Regions from separate parts of the uncultured Gilvimarinus sp. genome, predicted to be linked through region 2. Evidence: riboswitches for the same ligand, from Rfam matches in the RefSeq annotation. Region 2 holds a riboswitch; each other region holds the start of a gene.
What was found. A riboswitch is a leader RNA that binds a small molecule or an ion and turns the genes downstream of it on or off. The one in region 2 is predicted to bind thiamine pyrophosphate.

Region 1: another riboswitch for thiamine pyrophosphate. It lies ahead of thiO (glycine oxidase ThiO); the one in region 2 lies ahead of AACY82_RS13650 (TonB-dependent receptor).
Region 3: another riboswitch for thiamine pyrophosphate. It lies ahead of thiD (bifunctional hydroxymethylpyrimidine kinase/phosphomethylpyrimidine kinase); the one in region 2 lies ahead of AACY82_RS13650 (TonB-dependent receptor).

What each region holds. Positions count from the first base shown of each region.
Region 1 is NZ_CAXAUC010000001.1:826,573-828,834, reverse strand. It holds gene thiS (sulfur carrier protein ThiS) at 1-106, opposite strand, end outside; gene thiO (glycine oxidase ThiO) at 103-1,251, opposite strand; TPP riboswitch at 1,288-1,407, opposite strand; gene xseA (exodeoxyribonuclease VII large subunit) at 1,463-2,262, opposite strand, start outside.
Region 2 is NZ_CAXAUC010000009.1:91,360-93,621, forward strand. It holds gene AACY82_RS13650 (TonB-dependent receptor) at 1-868, opposite strand, end outside; TPP riboswitch at 980-1,095, opposite strand; gene AACY82_RS13655 (helix-turn-helix transcriptional regulator) at 1,234-2,262, shown strand, end outside.
Region 3 is NZ_CAXAUC010000017.1:35,589-37,850, forward strand. It holds gene AACY82_RS16740 (TolC family outer membrane protein) at 1-437, opposite strand, end outside; TPP riboswitch at 743-844, shown strand; gene thiD (bifunctional hydroxymethylpyrimidine kinase/phosphomethylpyrimidine kinase) at 982-1,824, shown strand; gene thiC (phosphomethylpyrimidine synthase ThiC) at 1,817-2,262, shown strand, end outside.

The sequences.
Region 1 (2,262 bases), on a different contig from region 2:
CGGCACTTTGATTTTGCCACTCGGCGATAGCGTCTTTAAGGGTGGTTGCCGGGGCGATTTCCAAGCAGTTTCCGTTTAAAAAAACTTCAATGGTTTTCTGGCTCATAAACTCACCTTTTGTGCCAACGGCGTGGCGTGAGAGTGCTGAATCAATGACGAAAATTCGTCGCTGGAGGTCGGTAGGTTAAAAGTCGTTAATAGCAGCTCGACCATGACCGGTGCCAATAAATAACCGTGGCGGTATAGTCCGTTTGCGCAAATCAAACCGTCGTCGCGGGTGATTTTAGGAAGGTTGTCGATATAGGCTGGTCGCAAATTGCTGTCGGATTCAACAATGCGCGACTCAGCAAAAGCTGGAGCCAACGTGTACAGCGCGCTGGATAGTTCTAGTGACGATTGCAAGCTGATAGGTGAGGTGTCTTCACTTTCTATTTGCGTGGCGCCAATAATGTAGCGTTGGTTGGGTTTAGGCACAATATACAGTTGATAGCGCGGGTGCATCAATCGCACTGGCCGCTGTAGGTTTACTTCGCTGGTGTAGACGTGCAGTGTCTCGCCGCGTACGCCGCGCAGCGATGGCTGTTGCGTTTTGGCACCAAAACCACGGCAGTCAATGACCCAGTCGTACGCCGTTTTTTGCTGGCGGTTTAGCTGGGTGATTGTGTGGGGCGCAACAGCCACAGGCGTGTTATCGGTTAGCGTTACCTTATCGCTGTGGCGTAGATATTCCAATAAGGTTTGCAACAGTTGACGGTTGTCGAGGTGGGCCTCATTTTCTAACAACAATGCGCGTTTAAATTGTGGGTTTAAATCAGGCTCAACAGTTTGTATTTGGCTGGCATTAAGCGATTGCATAGCAATGTTGTTGCGCCCAATCAGTCGGGTTAAATCAGCTTCAAACTGAACCAGCTCGCAATCGTCTTGTGGATGGGCGACCACCAAACTGCCGTTGCAGTGAAAATGCGTGAGCGCCTGCGGACCAAGCTCGCTTAACCACTGCGGCCAGAGCGTTAGGCTGTGCAGCCCCATACGATAAATTTGATAGTCTGAGACCACCGCTTCACTTAGCGGTGATAGCATTCCGGCGGCACTCGTTGCCGCGGCAGTTGGGGCGTCGAGCGAGCCCGCTTCATATACATCGACATGTATGCCTGCGCGCGATAGTCGCCACGCGGTTAAGCGGCCTAGTAAGCCTGCGCCGGCAATCGCCACGCGAGAGGGCGCAGAGCGAGTGGTTAAAGAGTCAATCACGGTGCCTCGAATAATCGTTGAGGCTGAGGAGGGCGCACGAATGCGTTACTTGTTTCCTCCGCAGGTATCAGCCTGTTCAGGTTCCACGGGTTCGGACGTACCGATCTCAGCCTCCGTCCCTGTCTTAAACAGGTCGAGGCGCCCCGACAAGAGCGTTCAATATAATGGGTTTGCGCGGGCCGTGCAATCTTGATGAGGTTTGCCCGAGTGATTAACCCTCAATAATCTGGCAGTGCAGTTCGCCGCGTGCGAGCTTGGCTGTTACTTTATCGCCTTGTTGTACTGCATCGCTGTCACGCACTATTTTGCCGTGGGAGTCGGTGACTAACGCATAACCGCGCTCTAACGTGCTGAGCGGGCTGACGCTGTGCAGTAGACGCGCATTCTCGCCGAGGCGCTGAGAGGCGCGCTGGTGACTGGCTTGCCACTGCTGCATAAGGGCGCTGCGGGTTCGCTGGAATTGCGCTTTTAGGTGTTGCAGTGCGTAGCGTGGGTCTGGTTGGCGAGCCTCTAAGTTGGCGAGCGTTTGTTTTTTGCGCTCTAGCGTGTGGTTGATGGCGCTGTTTAAACGCAATTCGAGTTGGTCGAGCCTTTGGGACTGCTGCCGTAAGTGGTCACCGGGGTGGCGTAGTCGCTTTTGTAAATGATTGAGTTGCTCGCTCAAGCGCTGTAAGCGACGTTGAATCGTTTGCCCTAGGTGACGCTCGCGCACTTGCAGGCGCACCAGTTGCTCACTGACATCGGGCACGACCAATTCGGCAGCCGCCGATGGGGTGGGGGCGCGTACATCGGCGACAAAGTCGGCAATGGTGACGTCCACCTCGTGCCCCACAGCGCTGATAAGCGGCACGGGGCATAGAGAGATGGCCCGTGCGACCCGCTCGTCATTAAACGGCCATAAATCTTCCAGCGAGCCACCGCCGCGGGTTAGCAGCAGTACATCAAACAGTTGACTGCGGGCCGCCATGGCAAGGGCCTGGACAATCGCGGGGGCCGCTTCGGTGCCTTGCA
Region 2 (2,262 bases):
CCAGCACCTCGGCGTGGAACGCATCGCTAACTTGCCAGTTGGCTTTGACAGAGAAGGCCACAGTCTCTTGGCGATCGTGACCGGGGTTGTCGGATAGCGTGGTGCGGGTATTATCCAGCGAGAAGCCGTCGTAGCCGTTATCCACATTGACGTACATAGCGGTAAAATCCAGCGCCAAAGCGTCGCCGATTTGCCAGTTGAGTTTACCGCGCGCGGTTTGCTCGTCGATGTTGGCGTTGTCGTCGATATTTAAAAAAGCGTTTTCTTGGTAGCCGTCGCTGGTGTGCTGCTCGAGTGCTACCCGAAACCCAACATTGCGACTGACAGGGCCGCTAAGTACCGCGCTGGTGGTGTAGGTATTATAGTCGCCCACCGTGGCCGACAGCTCGCCGCCAAACTCTTGGGTGGGGCTGCCCGATACCATATTGATTAAACCGGCCAGCGCGTTGGCGCCGTAGAGGGTGCCTTGCGGGCCGCGCAAGATCTCGACTTGCTGGATATCCAGCGTCGTGGCGGCGGCGCCAATACCGGTGAGGTCGATACCGTCGACTAACAAGCCGACCGAGGGGTTTACCGGCTCGATAAATTGGCTGCGCTCGCCAATGCCGCGAATCTGAAAAAACCGCCCGCGCGAGGCGCCGGTCGAGAAGTTCACATTGGGAGCGGTGTTTAAGATGCCGGCTAAATGCTCGGCGCCACGAGCTTTAATGGTGTCAGCACCTATCACGCTGGCGCTGGTGGATAAATCTTGCAGTGGTGCGGCGCGAAAGTCGGCACTGACTAGAATCTCTTCGATGCTATCGTCGGCAGCGTGGGTTTGCGCCGCAATAGCGAGCGTGAGGGCACTTAAGGCTAGGGTTTTGTTCATGGTTGAGTCTCCGGTAATGTGTAGGAGACCCGGTCTGCTTACAATAGCGTCGTAATTGGGGCACGTTGTTAGTGCTTGGCAGCCAAAGGCTCTGGCTGTGGGCGTATTATTGCTGTGCGAATAGTCCAATCCCTACGCCGGCATTAACCGGATCAGGTTCAACGGGTCCGCATTGTGTGCGTCTCAGGCCGACTGCCAAAGCAGTCTGGCCACCCCGAGGATGTCGTTTCGTTTTTCTAGAAAGGCGGTATTTTATGCCGTTTTGTTCCATCTAACCAGTGATAGTGCTTATTTTTATGGTGACTATCATCCCCCACCGATAGTGGTTAGCATTGCGTTTGTCTTTATGCTGGCTCGCGACTCCCATGCTGAATTTTTATAAAAAAGCCATTACCGTTCTTGTCGGGTTATTAGCCGTGTCGGTGTTGCTACTCTTTGGGGCGCTAAAGCACACCTTTATATCGCAGTCTTTATTGCCCCGTGGTGACAGTGAGCTGCCCTGGCGGGCCAGCCCAGAGGACGATACATCTCAGGGCGGCGCCTCCGAGGCGATCGTGCTAGACGATACGTATGGTCTGGAGTACGACTTGTTTATTGCGCCTAAAGCGCAATACCCGGCGGCATCGGTGGGGTTGGTGTTTACCGACGCCAAGGGCGAGCCGCGCTTGGTGGACTTGAGTCGCTACAGCGAGTTGACCTTTACGGTTAAATGCAGCCCCGCCAATGAACTGGCCCTTATGGTGTTTACCGTTGATGAACGGGTCACCAAGCTCGATGACTTTTTAACCTATCGCTCGCCCTTAAGCTTTTTTTCCTGTGGCGAGCAATGGCAGCAGCAACGTATTGATTTAACCCGGCTAGAAACGCCGCAGTGGTGGCTAACCAACTTCGACTTTAAACTGTCGATGTCAGAGTATTCGCTGCAACAGGTGCCTAAAATATTGTTTGCCTCGACCACCCAAAGCCCGCAAAACCAGTTGTTGCATGTGCGGTTTAATCAGCTGGAGCTGGCCGGTAAAGAGTGGGGCTATGTGTATTGTGTGGCGGGTTTTTTGTTTGTTTTGTGGACGATCGCCGGCGTTTGGTTGTTTCGCCAGCACACTCGGGCGCTGACCGAATCACTGAAACGAAAGATTCAGCAAGATCGGCCGTTGGTGGCTTATCAGCAGTTGTCGGTAGAGCCTAAGCGCGATAAAGACAGCGATGCCATCTTGCGCTACTTAACCACCGAGTACGCCAACCCCGAGTTAAACCTAGAGGCTTTAGTAAACGCCATCGGGGTCAGCCGTACCAAAATTAACGACATCCTCAAGGCCGAGCTGGGTTTTACCTTTACCGGCTACTTAAATAAGTTACGCCTGACCGAGGCGGCGCGTTTGTTGTCCGAATCGAAG
Region 3 (2,262 bases), on a different contig from region 2:
TAAGCCTCGGCGACACGGACAATCAAGCTTTGCTCATCAGAAGAGTACTGGGCAACGGCTTGCTCGCTCAGGGCGGAGCCTTGTTTGTAGGTGTACCAAGCGTTCATGTCGATCAGCGCTTGGCTCAGGTTTAGGCCCCAGCTGGTTTGCTCGCCGTCTACATCCAGCTCGTTGCCGGGAAGTTGCTGACCGTCGCGGGCGTTGTACACGGTTTCGTTGTCCGAGATCGTGTAGCTGCCGCTGGCGCTGATTTGCGGCAACAGCGCGGCGCGATTGATGGTGCGGTTTTCGAGCCCAGCCTGATAGGCGGCGTAATCGGCCTTAAGTTGAGGGTCGTTTTCCACGGCCATTTCGTAAATTTCGAGAATGGAGTTTGCCTGGGCGCTGCCACTGCAAGCGATCAGGGCGGCTAAGAGATAGCGTTTCGTCTTCTTCATTTGGTCTTCCAGTTCGTCATGCGTCCGTAAAAAGAGCGAGTGGTCTGCCACATTTTCCGCAACCTGAAAACGGCTGTCTGCAAAGAGCAGCGCCAATGTTGTTAGCAGGTCTTAGTGTGACGCGCCAACGGCTGCGTTGGATGCAGTGTCGGGCAAAGCCGATGTTGTACGCGTTATTTCAGGCCTGAGTTTAGCGGTTTGTCTGCTTAAGGTACAGATGAATAGTCGTTCATTTTGTCTTGGGTGGGTAAAAAACCGTAAAAACCACCGCTTTACAGGCCCGTGCGACTTCTCTAGACTGCGAATCTTTCTTGTCGGGGTGCAATTTTGCGTAAGCGAAATCGCTGAGAGAGTCCCGTCGACCTGATCCGGTTAGTACCGGCGTAGGGAACGAGAGCACGTCTACGATGAAAGTCACATCTATTGTATCTCTGGCACCGCTCGGTGCTGATGTCGCGCAAACGTTGGGCAATCATTGCCTGGCGGTGTGTTTGCGTGTCGACTTTAACGGCTCTACTCCTGCGATTACCCCGTGGAGCCTACAATGCCCGACACCCCCCTTAAAGCCCGAGTAACGCCCACCGCGCTCACTATTGCCGGCAGCGACAGTGGCGGTGGCGCTGGGATTCAGGCCGACTTAAAAACCTTTGCTGCCCACGGTGTTTACGGCGCATCTGCGGTGAGTGCCCTTACGGCGCAAAACACGCTCGGGGTGCAGGGTGTTATGCCGGTGTCGGCGGAGTTTTTAGCCGCGCAGGTGCAATCAGTGTTGAGCGATTTGCCGGTCGCCGCGATCAAAACGGGCATGCTGGCCGATGCGGCTGCTATTAGAGCTGTGGTGGTCGCACTGCGCGATGTGTCCGCGCCACTGGTGGTGGACCCGGTAATGGTGGCCACCAGTGGTGACCGGCTGTTGCCCGCCTCGGCCGTCAGTGCGCTGCGCGATACCTTACTGCCACTGGCTCACTTGCTGACTCCTAATCTTCCCGAGGCTGCGGTGTTACTGGGCGCCGATGTCGCGACCGATGTTGACCAGATGTTGCTGCAGGCTAAATCGCTACTGGCATTCGGCCCCCGCGCGGTGCTGCTTAAAGGTGGCCACCTGCCATCCGCTGATGCGGTGGACGTTTACTGCGATTCTCGCGGTTGCCAGCTGTTGCGCGCGCCCCGAGTTGCTACTCACAACACCCACGGCACCGGTTGCACCTTGGCCGCCGCCGCTTGCGCGCGCCTGGCTTTGGGCGATAGCCTCGAGCTTGCCGCCCGCCACGCCAAATCCTATTTATACCAAGCCCTGTGTCACGCCGATAATGTTGCCGTAGGCGCTGGCGCCGGTCCTGTTCATCACTTTTTCTTTCACACTGCCTACGAGGTTAGCCATGAGTAACCGCAATGATAATAATGCTATCGCACTGAGCGAGCGCGCCGAGGTTGATAACGCATCCATACAGCCGTTTCCGCGCTCGGAGAAAATTTATGTACAGGGCTCGCGCGCCGATATTCGGGTGCCAATGCGGGAGATTAGCTTAGACGATACCGGCACCGACTTTGGCGGTGAGAAGAACCCACCGGTGCGGGTGTACGATACCTCCGGCCCCTATACTGACCCGGCGGCGCGGGTGGATGTGCGCTCTGGTATCAGTGACATCCGCCACGAGTGGATTCTTGAGCGGGACGATACCGAGCTACTGGCCGGGACTTGCTCAGAGTTTACTCGCGAGCGCAGCGGCGATGATTCGTTAAAACATTTGCGTTTTAAACATGTGCGGCAACCGCGTCGCGCCAAAGCAGGCGCCAATGTCAGCCAGATGCACTACGCCCGCCA